2 regions of the Streptomyces sp. NPDC093149 genome follow, and region 2 is predicted to be linked to the other one. Evidence: riboswitches for the same ligand, from Rfam matches in the RefSeq annotation. Region 2 holds a riboswitch; the other holds the start of a gene.
The links. A riboswitch is a leader RNA that binds a small molecule or an ion and turns the genes downstream of it on or off. The one in region 2 is predicted to bind S-adenosylmethionine.
Positions count from the first base shown of each region.

Region 1: linked by a shared signal. The riboswitch ahead of ACIQCZ_RS21785 (aminotransferase class V-fold PLP-dependent enzyme) and the one ahead of thrC (threonine synthase) in region 2 are both predicted to bind S-adenosylmethionine.

Region 1 is NZ_JBIVON010000007.1:72,205-77,738, reverse strand. It holds gene ACIQCZ_RS21795 (rhomboid family intramembrane serine protease) at 1-587, shown strand, start outside; gene ACIQCZ_RS21790 (Lrp/AsnC family transcriptional regulator) at 584-865, shown strand; gene ACIQCZ_RS21785 (aminotransferase class V-fold PLP-dependent enzyme) at 948-2,324, opposite strand; SAM riboswitch class IV at 2,500-2,617, opposite strand; gene trpD (anthranilate phosphoribosyltransferase) at 2,865-3,929, opposite strand; gene ACIQCZ_RS21775 (cytochrome bc complex cytochrome b subunit) at 4,054-5,534, opposite strand, start outside.
Region 2 is NZ_JBIVON010000001.1:161,185-166,718, reverse strand. It holds gene groL (chaperonin GroEL) at 1-1,084, opposite strand, end outside; gene ACIQCZ_RS00860 (cold-shock protein) at 1,473-1,679, opposite strand; gene ACIQCZ_RS00855 (MoaD/ThiS family protein) at 2,102-2,380, opposite strand; gene thrC (threonine synthase) at 2,410-3,711, opposite strand; SAM riboswitch class I at 3,729-3,855, opposite strand; gene ACIQCZ_RS00845 (glucosyl-3-phosphoglycerate synthase) at 4,009-4,959, shown strand; gene ACIQCZ_RS00840 (trehalose-6-phosphate synthase) at 5,014-5,534, shown strand, end outside.

The DNA of each region.
Region 1 (5,534 bases), on a different contig from region 2:
TGCTCGCCGCCCAGGCCGGGTACTTCGAACGGTGGGGCGTGATCCCGAGCGAGCTGTGGGACGGCTCCGCGCACGCTCTGCTCACCCCGCTCACCGCTCTCTTCGTGCACGGCAGCTGGCTGCACCTGCTGGGCAACATGCTCTTCCTGTACGTGTTCGGGGCGATGGCCGAGGAGCGCATGGGCCGTATCGAGTTCACCCTCTTCTACCTCGCGTGCGGCTATCTCGCCCTGGTCGCCTACGCCGCCGCGCACGCCACGTCCGACCAGACGCTCGTCGGCGCGTCGGGGGCGATCTCGGCGGTGCTCGGGGCCTTCCTGTACCTGTTCCCCAAGGCCCGGGTCACCAGCCTGTTCCCGTTCCTCTTCTTCCTGCCGCTGCGTTTCCCCGCCTGGATCGTGCTGATCTTCTGGTTCGTCCTGCAGTGGCTGGCGGTCCAGAGCGCGGGCAGCGGAGGGCCCGGGGTGGCCTATCTGGCCCATGTGGTCGGCTTCGCCCTCGGCTTCCTCTACGCCTGGGGACGTTATCGGCGTACGGATAGAGTGAAGACTCCAGCCACGGCCACCGAGGGAGAAAGCCAGCCGTGATCACCGCGATCGTGCTCATCAAAACCAGCGTGGACCGGATTCCCGAGATCGCCGAGGCCATCGCCGCGCTGGACAGCGTCAGCGAGGTCTTCTCGGTCACCGGTACGTACGACCTGATCGCCATGGTCCGGGTGGCCAAGCACGACGATCTGGCGGACGTCATCCCCGGGCGGATCAGCAAGATCCCCGGCGTCGAGGCCACCGACACGCACGTGGCCTTCCGTACGTACTCGCAGCATGACCTGGAGGCCGCCTTCGCCATCGGCCTCGACGCGTAGACACACCCTCCTTACGGCGTAACGCTCCGGCGGGGGAAGGGCCGTTCGAGCGCCCGTCCCCCGCCGAAGCGTTGCGCACGCGTCAGAGCTGCGCCGCTCCCCGGTCCGGGACGCAGCGGCCGCCCTCGGTGCGGTACTTCCACTGAGCCCCCTTGCTCACCAGCTCCCCGACCGCGCGGACGAAGCGCTCGATGTGCTCGTCCGGCGTACCGGCGCCGAAGCTCACCCGGATCGCGTTCAGGGGGAGCTCACCCGGCTCGGCCTCCGGCGCGCCGCACTCGCCGACCTCCTGCGGGTCACTGCCGAGCAGGGTACGGACCAGCGGATGGGCGCAGAACAGGCCGTCGCGGACCCCGATGCCGTACTCGGCGGAGAGTGCGGCGGCGAAGTGCGAGCTGTTCCATCCCTCCACCACGAACGAGATCACGCCGACCCGCGGGGCGTCGTCGCCGAACAGCGAGAGCACCTTGACCTCGGGGACGTCGGCGAGACCGGCCCGGACCGCGGCGACGAGGTGCTGCTCCCGGGCGACGAGGCGGTCGAAGCCCGCCTCGGTGAGCGCCTTGCAGGCGGAGGCGATGGAGTACACGCCGATGACATTGGGGGAACCGGCCTCGTGGCGGGCCGCGGTGGAGTGCCACTCGACCTCCACCCCGCCGTCGGTACGGCGGGCGACCTTGCGGGAGGCACCGCCGCCGGCCAGGTACGGCTCGGCGTTCTGCAGCCAGTCGGCCCGGCCCGCGAGCACACCCGAGCCGAACGGCGCGTACAGCTTGTGCCCGGAGAAGGCCACCCAGTCGACGTCCAGCTCGGCGATGTCGACGGGGTGGTGCGGGGCGAGCTGCGCGGCGTCCAGCACGATCCGGGCACCGTGTGCGTGCGCGGCAGCCGCCAGTTCCTTGACCGGCCACAGCTCACCGGTGACGTTGGAAGCACCGGTCACGCAGACCAGCGCGGGGCCGTAGGGGTCACGGTCGGCGAGCGCGCGCTCCAGCGTCTCGACGGCCTGCGCCGGGGTGCGCGGAGCGTTCAGATAGGTCACCCGGGCGTCGCGCCACGGCAGCAGGGAGGCGTGGTGCTCGGTCTCGTAGACGAAGACCTGGCAGTCGGCGGGGACGACGGCGGCCAGCAGGTTGAGGGAGTCGGTGGTCGACCGGGTGAAGATCACCTGATCGTCCGCGCGGCAGCCGAGGAACTCGGCGACGGTCGCGCGGCTGTTCTCGAAGAGGTCCGTGGAGAGCTGCGAGAGGTACCCGGCGCCACGGTGGACGCTGCCGTAGTACGGGGCGTACGCGGCGACGTCGTCCCAGACGCGCTGGAGAGCCGGGGCACTGGCGGCGTAGTCGAGCGCCGCATAGGTGACTTCACCACCCGTGACCAGCGGAACCGTTACATCCTTACCCAGAACCGGCAGAGGGGCACAAAGCGACTGGTCGGCGGCAGCGGTGAAGACAGACATGGCGAACTCCCGTAAGAGGCAGGCGAATTGCATGCGCCGACGGATACGCGGCAGCGCAGCGGAAAGTGAAAAAGGGGGTGCGGAGGAGGGCTGAGAAGCCCTATCGCATTCGCGTGCTCACAAGAGACTCCCTAGGGACCAGGACCCCGGGGGTTGGCATTCACAGATGCCGAGGGGCCCGCGCTTGCCGCAGACCTCGCTGCCTACGGCCTGGTCTTCACCCGGGGCACCCCGCCACGGACGGAGGGTTGCCGGACAGCGGGCCGGGGCCGTAGTCGCTGTCACTCATGACCTGCGCAGCATCTTGCCATACGTACAAGAACGCGCAAGGCGCGGTCCAGGATCCGGACCGCGCCCCACGTCACCCGACAGGCTCTCAGAGCCTGTCGGGTGGCCTCGGATCGGATGGCGGGCGCGGTCTGGTGCGTGCGATTCCGAGGCGGAGGAGGGAGTCGACGCGGAGCGTCGGCGACCGACGACGACGCGGGAAGCGTGCGTGCCAGGGCGTGGCCGCCCGGTCGGAGGCCACCCGACAGGCTCTCAGGCGTTGCTGACCGCCACCCAGCGCTCCAGCGCGCGCCGCGCCGCACCGGAGTCGATGGACTCGGCGGCCTTCGCGATCCCGGCGGCGATCTGCTCGTTCAGCGTGCCGTCCGTCGGGTCCAGGGCGACCAGTGCGGCCGCCGAGTTGAGCAGCACGGCCTCCCGTACGGGCCCGTGCTCGCCGGCCAGCACCCGGCGCGCCACATCCGCGTTGTACGAGGCGTCGGCGCCGCGCAGCGCCTGTGCCGGCACCAACTGAAGGCCGACGTCGCGCGGGTCGAACGCCTCCTCGCGCACCGATCCGTCCCGGACCACCCAGACGCGCGAGGTAGCGGTCGTCGTCAGCTCGTCCAGGCCGTCGTCACCGCGGAAGACCAGCGCGGAGTTGCCGCGCTCCGCGAGGACGCCCGCGACGATCGGCGCCATCCGCAGATCGGCCACGCCGATGGCCTGCGAGCGCACCCTGGCCGGGTTGGTGAGCGGTCCGAGGATGTTGAAGGTGGTCTGGGCACCGAGCTCCTTGCGGGCCTTGGCCGCGTACCGCAGGGCGGGGTGGAACTTCACCGCGAAGCAGAAGGTGATGCCCGCCTCCTCGGCCACCTCGACCACCCGCTGCGCACTGAGCTCCAGATTGACGCCGAGCTTCTCCAGCACGTCGGAGGAACCGCTCGCCGAGGAGGAGGCGCGGTTGCCGTGCTTGACGACCTTGGCACCGGTGCCCGCGATGACGATCGCCGACATCGTGGAGATGTTGACCGTCTTGGCGAGATCGCCGCCGGTGCCGACGATGTCGACCGTGCGACCGGGCACGTGGATGGTGTTGGCGTGCTCGTACATCGCACGCACCAGGCCCGACACCTCGTCGACCGTCTCGCCCTTGGCACGCAGGGCCACCGCGAAACCGGCGATCTGCACATCGCTCGCCTCGCCGCTCATGATGCGGTCCATCGCCCACGCGGTGTCCTCCGCGGTCAGGTTCTCGCCGCGCAGCAGGGGGCTCAGCAGGCCGGGCCAGGAACGGTCCGCCACGCTGTCGCCGCCGACCGGGGTCACAACGTTCATGGTCCGCTCCTGGGGTCCACAGCCGAAAAAAGGGGTAAGGCCCACCCTATCGAGCGCCGCGGACAGCGAAGAGCCCCGTCCATCGGATGGACGGGGCTCCTGCTGTGGCGATCAGTTCAGGCGATCAGTGGTGACCGTGGCCGCTGGTGATCTCCTTGTACTCCTCGACGGTGGGCTTGGCGATCTGGTTGTTCTCGCCGTAGTAGCCCTTGCTGAGCCTGGCCCGCAGCTTCTGCAGGGCGGACACCTTGCGCTCGACACCGTTCTCGTCGACCGTCGGGCCGATCTCGACCGGCTTGTACTGCTCGTGCGCGGTGAGCGTGTGCAGCTGCTCGGGACCGAGCGGCTCGTGGATCTCGACGAACTCACCGTGCGGCAGGCGCTTGATGATGCCGGACTCGCGTCCGTGCAGCACCTTCTCCTTGTCGCGGCGCTGGAGGCCGAGGCAGATCCGCCGGGTGGCGACGAACGCGATGACCGGGCCCACGAAGATGAAGATCCGGACGAACCAGGAGATGGCGTTCAGCGACAGGTGGAAGTGCGTGGCCCACAGGTCGTTGCCACCGCCGATGAAGACGATGACGTACTCGGTGATCCAGGCGACACCGAAGGCCGTCCGGGTCGGAGCGTTGCGCGGGCGGTCCAGGATGTGGTGCTCGCGCTTGTCCCCGGTGACCCAGGACTCGACGAACGGGTAGACCGCGATGATCGCGAGCACCAGTCCGAAGGCCATCAGCGGGATGAACACACCCAGGACGAGCGTGTGACCCCAGAGGTTGATCTCCCAGCCGGGCATCACTCGGATCAGACCCTCGGCGAAGCCCATGTACCAGTCGGGCTGGGCACCGGTGGACACCTGGTCCGGGCGGTACGGGCCGATGGCCCAGATCGGGTTGATCGACGCGATGGCCGCGATGACGGCGATGATGCCGAAGACCAGGAAGAAGAAGCCACCGGCCTTCGCCATGTACACCGGCAGCAGCGGCATACCGACGACGTTCTTGTTGGTGCGGCCCGGACCCGCGAACTGCGTGTGCTTGTGGTAGAAGACCAGGATCAGGTGCGCCACCAGCAGGCCGAGCATGATGCCCGGCAGCAGCAGGATGTGGATCGAGTAGAACCGGGCGACGAAGTCGTGACCGGGGAACTCTCCGCCGAACAGGAACATCGAGATGTACGTGCCGACGATCGGCATCGACAGGATCGCGCCCTGGGTGAAGCGGACACCCGTACCGGACAGCAGGTCGTCCGGGAGCGAGTAGCCGGTGAAGCCGGTGAACATACCCAGCACGAACAGCAGGAAGCCGAACAGCCAGTTGATCTCACGCGGCTTGCGGAACGCACCCGTGAAGAAGACGCGCATCATGTGCACGAACATGCCGGCCAGGAAGATCAGCGCGGCCCAGTGGTGGATCTGCCGGACCAGCAGACCACCGCGGACGTCGAAGCTGATGTCCAGCGTCGAGGCGTAGGCCTCGGACATCCGGATGCCCTGCATCGGCTCGTACGAGCCGTGGTACACGACCTCGTTCATGCTCGGGTGGAAGAACAGCGTCAGATACACACCCGTGAGGATGATGATGATGAAGCTGTAGAGGGCGATCT
Region 2 (5,534 bases):
TCTCGCGGTCGTAGTCCGAGTCGGAGTTCTCGATCTCGGCGCGGATCTGGTTGACGCGACCCTGGACCTGGTCGCTGTCACCGGCACCGTCGACGATCGTGGTCTCGTCCTTGGTGATGACGACCTTGCGGGCACGGCCGAGCAGGTCGAGACCGGCGTTCTCCAGCTTGAGGCCGACCTCCTCGGAGATGACGGTGCCACCGGTGAGGATGGCGATGTCGCCGAGCATGGCCTTGCGGCGGTCACCGAAGCCCGGGGCCTTGACGGCGACGGACTTGAAGGTGCCACGGATCTTGTTGACGACCAGGGTCGACAGGGCCTCGCCCTCGACGTCCTCGGCGATGATCAGCAGCGGCTTGCCGGACTGCATGACCTTCTCCAGCAGCGGAAGGAGGTCCTTCACGTTGCTGACCTTGGAGTTCACGATCAGGATGTACGGGTCGTCGAGGGACGACTCCATGCGCTCCATGTCGGTGGCGAAGTACGCCGAGATGTAGCCCTTGTCAAAGCGCATACCCTCGGTGAGCTCCAGCTCCAGACCGAAGGTCTGGGACTCCTCGACGGTGATGACGCCTTCCTTGCCGACCTTGTCCATGGCCTCGGCGATGAGCTCGCCGATCTGGGTGTCGGCGGCGGAGATGGAGGCGGTCGAAGCGATCTGCTCCTTGGTCTCCACGTCCTTGGCCTGCTCCAGGAGGGCGGCGGAGACGGCCTCGACGGCCTTCTCGATACCCCGCTTGAGGGCCATCGGGTTGGCACCCGCGGCAACGTTGCGCAGGCCCTCGCGGACGAGAGCCTGGGCGAGAACGGTGGCGGTGGTCGTACCGTCGCCGGCGACGTCGTCCGTCTTCTTGGCGACCTCCTTGACCAGCTCCGCACCGATCTTCTCGTACGGGTCCTCCAGCTCGATCTCCTTGGCGATGGAAACACCATCGTTGGTGATCGTGGGGGCGCCCCACTTCTTCTCGAGGACGACGTTGCGACCCTTGGGGCCAAGGGTGACCTTGACGGCGTCGGCGAGCTGGTTCATGCCGCGCTCGAGACCGCGCCGGGCCTCCTCGTCGAACGCGATGATCTTGGCCATGTGAAGTGGTCCTCCCGGACAGGGGTGGATTGCTCCGGACCGAGTGGCGCCCGCGACGGACGGCCTGCGTGACCGGTGGTTCCTTGCCCCACCGGACGTGCGGGCCTCACCGGCCCGGTCCAAGTTCTGTCACTCTCACCTGGAGAGTGCTAACGCCAATGATTAGCACTCGACCCCCGAGAGTGCAAGCGTCCCCCTCCGGATGTGGACAAGGACGACTCCGCACGGCGGGCCCGGACGCGAAGGCACGGCGGGCCGGAACGCGGACGCGCGGAGGCCTTGGACACGGACGCGCGGAGGGCCTGGACGCGGACGCGCGGAGGGCCCGTACCCCTGGGGTACGGGCCCTCCGCGCGTGAGTGGTGTCCGTTGGCCGACCGCGTCGAGCTCAGCCGACGGCGAGCTTGACCATGTCCGCCTGCGGCCCCTTCTGGCCCTGCGAGATCTCGAACTCAACTCGCTGACCCTCTTCAAGGGTGCGGTACCCGTCCATCTGGATCGCGCTGTAGTGGACGAAAACATCCGCACCACCGTCGACCGCGATGAAGCCGTACCCCTTCTCCGCGTTGAACCACTTGACGGTGCCCTGAGCCATGCCTAACTCCCCTATTACTGGCCCTTGCGCAGGACCGCACTTCGCGGGCCCGGGTCAGAACTCACCCTCCGACAGGAGAGGGTGCGTGCGCCGGAACGCGTCGACCGCGGCTGAATGTATCTGCCCAACTGCCCTCTGCAACAGGTCAATCGGACGAGAATTCTGGGCAGCACCGAACACCCGAATATGCGGAATTCATGGGATTCCCGGGCAAGTCGGGCCGGGCAAACGTGACTTATGACGCAAGGAGATCCGACACTTTGGCTGCATCTTGTCGCGACCAGGCGCATTCTCATATGCGGGCGGCACGGGCGGCTGGGGGGACTTCCCACACTGTACCGCGCTCAACCATGCAGAATTGCCCCCTCCGCTTCTCTCGCAGAGGGGGCAATTCCCATAACGCTGTGCAGTCGGGCGCAGGATCAGCAGCCGCCCGCGACGGCCGGGATGATCGAGATTCCGGCGCCGTCCGGCGTCGCCGTCTCCAGACCGCCCTCGAAGCGCACGTCGTCGTCGTTGACGTACACGTTCACGAAGCGGCGCAGCTTGCCCTGGTCGTCCAGGACGCGGGCGGCGATGCCCGGGTGGTTCCGCTCCAGGGACTCGATGACCTGGGAGAGGGTCGAGCCCTCGGCCGGGACCTCGGCCTGGCCGCCCGTGTAGGTGCGGAGGATGGTAGGGATGCGGACCTTGACGCTCATGGCGGGTGCCTTCCTTCGGTCTCGGGTGGTCAGCTGGTGGCGAGGCCGGCGGCGCGGAACGCGTCCAGGCTCGGCCGGATCGTCGCGGTCGCCTGCGAGGTGGCGGCCACCGCGTCCAGGGTCTTGAGGCCGTCGCCGGTGTTGAGGACGACGGTGGTCAGCGTCGGGTCGAGCAGACCGGCTTCGATCAGCTTCTTCGTCACGCCGACCGTCACCCCGCCGGCCGTCTCCGCGAAGATGCCCTCGGTGCGTGCCAGCAGCTTGATCGCGTCGACGACCTGCTCGTCGTCGACGTCCTCGACCGCGCCGCCGGTGCGCCGCGCGATGTCCAGGACGTACGGGCCGTCGGCCGGGTTGCCGATCGCCAGGGACTTGGCGATGGTGTTCGGCTTCTGGGGCCGCACGACGTCGTGACCGGCCTTGAAGGCGGTGGAGACCGGGGAGCAGCCCTCGGCCTGGGCGCCGAAGATCTTGTACGGCTTGTCCTCGACGAGTCCGAGCCTGATCAGCTCCTGCAGCCCCTTGTCGATCTTCGTGAGCTGCGATCCGGACGCGATCGGGATGACGATCTGGTCGGGCAGCCGCCAGCCGAGCTGCTCGCAGATCTCGTACGCCAGGGTCTTGGAGCCCTCGCCGTAGTACGGGCGCAGGTTGACGTTGACGAAGCCCCAGCCCTCGCCGAGCGGGTCGCCGATGAGCTCCGAGCAGAAGCGGTTGACGTCGTCGTAGTTGCCCTCGATGCCGACCAGCTCGCCGCCGTACACCGCGGCCATGACGACCTTGCCCTGCTCCAGGTCGTGCGGGATGAAGACGCAGGAGCGGAAGCCGGCGCGGGCGGCGGCGGCACCCACCGCACCGGCGAGGTTCCCGGTGGAGGAGCAGGAGAGGGTGGTGAAACCGAAGGCGCGGGCGGCCTCGACGGCGATGGCGACGACGCGGTCCTTGAAGGAGTGCGTCGGGTTGCCGGAGTCGTCCTTGACGTACAGGCCACCGGTGACGCCCAGCTCGCGGGCGAGGTTGTCGGCCTTGACCAGCTTGGTGAAGCCGGGGTTGATGTTGGGCTTGTCCGCGACATCGGCGGGGACCGGCAGCAGCGGCGCGTAGCGCCAGATGTTGTCGGGCCCGGCCTCGATGCGCTTCTTCAGCTCGTCGGGAGAGCCGCTCGGCAGGTCGTACGCCACTTCGAGCGGCCCGAAACAGGACGCGCAGGCGAAAATGGGGCCGAGTTCGAAACGCTCGCCGCACTCGCGGCAGGAAAGCGCCGCGGCGGGGCCGAGGTCGACGGCGTCGGTGGAAGAATTGGTGCTTACTGCAACGGTCTGCGCAGCCATGGAGGCGAGGCCCTTTCTCCTCATCTTCCTCGCGGCGCGTTTCGCCACGAGACGGAATTGGCACCTTCCCCACCTGACCTCGCGGTCGGCAGGAGGGTTGCCGGGACTTCAACGGGCCGTTCCCTCAGTCCCTCTGGATGAGCGCTGTGGCACTGGATCTCCGATCCAGGCATTTATTGGCGGACCGACCCCGACATGCGACGGCCGTCCGCGTTGTTCAAGACTGTAACCGAAGCACCGGACAGTTGAGATAGTCGTCCGAACCGCGAGATGGATCACATACAGGGAGTATCGACCGTGCTGGAAGAGGTCGAAAGCTGGCTGGCCAGGCGCTCCTGGTCGGCCGCCGACCGCCCGCTGGACCGGCTCCTCGCCGCCAAGGCCCGGGACCCGCGTCGCGGGAGCGTGAGCGTCGTGCTGCCCGCGCTGAACGAGGAGGCGACGGTCGGCGAGATAGTCACGGCGATCCGGCGCGAGCTGATGGAGAAGGTCCGGCTGGTCGACGAGCTCGTGGTGATCGATTCCGGTTCCACGGACGCCACGGCGAAGGTGGCCCGGGAGGCCGGTGCGCGGGTGGTGCACCGCGACGACATACTCCCGCGGATACCGGCCGTGCCCGGCAAGGGCGAAGTGCTGTGGCGGTCGCTCCTGGTGACCGGCGGTGACATCGTCTGCTTCGTCGACGCCGATCTGAAGGAATTCTCGGCCGACTTCGTCTCCGGCATCGTCGGCCCGCTGCTGACCGACCCGGACGTGCGGTTCGTCAAGGCGATGTACGACCGCCCGCTCGGTGACACGGCGGGGCAGGGCGGACGGGTCACCGAGCTGGTGGCGCGTCCGCTGCTCAATCTGCACTGGCCGCAGCTGGCCGGCTTCGTCCAGCCGCTGGGCGGCGAGTACGCGGCGCGCCGCTCGCTCCTCGAACAGCTGCCCTTCCCCGTCGGTTACGGGGTGGAACTGGGCCTCCTGGTCGACGCGCTGCACACCGTGGGCCTGGACGCGCTGGCCCAGGTGGACGTGGGGGTCCGCAAGCACCGCCACCAGGACGGGCAGGCGCTCGGCCGGATGGCGGCGGCGATCTACCGGACCGCCCAGCTCCGGCTGTCCCGCGGCCACTTGGTGCGGCCTTCGCTCACCCAGTTCGAGCGCGGCGAGGACGGCTTCGTACCGCGCACCCATCCGGTGGACACCGAGGAGCGCCCGCCGATGCGCGAGATCGAGGAGTACGTTTCGCGCCGCGCGGCCTGACGTCGCCTGACTTCGCACGTTTGGGTGGTTCGTGATCGGGCTAGATTCCGCAACATGGTCTCCGAGCACGAAGCCCAGTCCGCCGCCCGGCCCGCCGCCCGGCTCCCTGCCGAGCCTTCGGACCGGCCGCCCGCCGAGCCCTGTGAGCAGGTTCTCGTCGCGTCCAACCGCGGCCCGGTGTCGTACACCCTGGCCACGGACGGATCGCTCGACGCGAAGCGGGGCGGCGGCGGGCTCGTATCCGGGCTGAGCGCCGTGAAGGACAAGCTGTGGGTGTGCGCCGCACTCAGCGACGGGGACCGGGAGGCGGTCCGGCGCGGGGTCGGTGAGCAGGGCGTCCGCATGCTCGACATCGACGCCGCCGTGCACGCGGACGCGTACAACGGCATCGCGAACTCGGTGCTCTGGTTCGTCCATCACATGCTGTACCAGACCCCGCTGGAACCGGTCTTCGACGCGGAGTTCCGGCGTCAGTGGGCATCGTTCGAGACCTACAACCGGGCCTTCGCCGTGGCGCTCGCCGAGGGGGCGGGCCCGGGCGCGGCCGTGCTGGTGCAGGACTACCACCTGGCGCT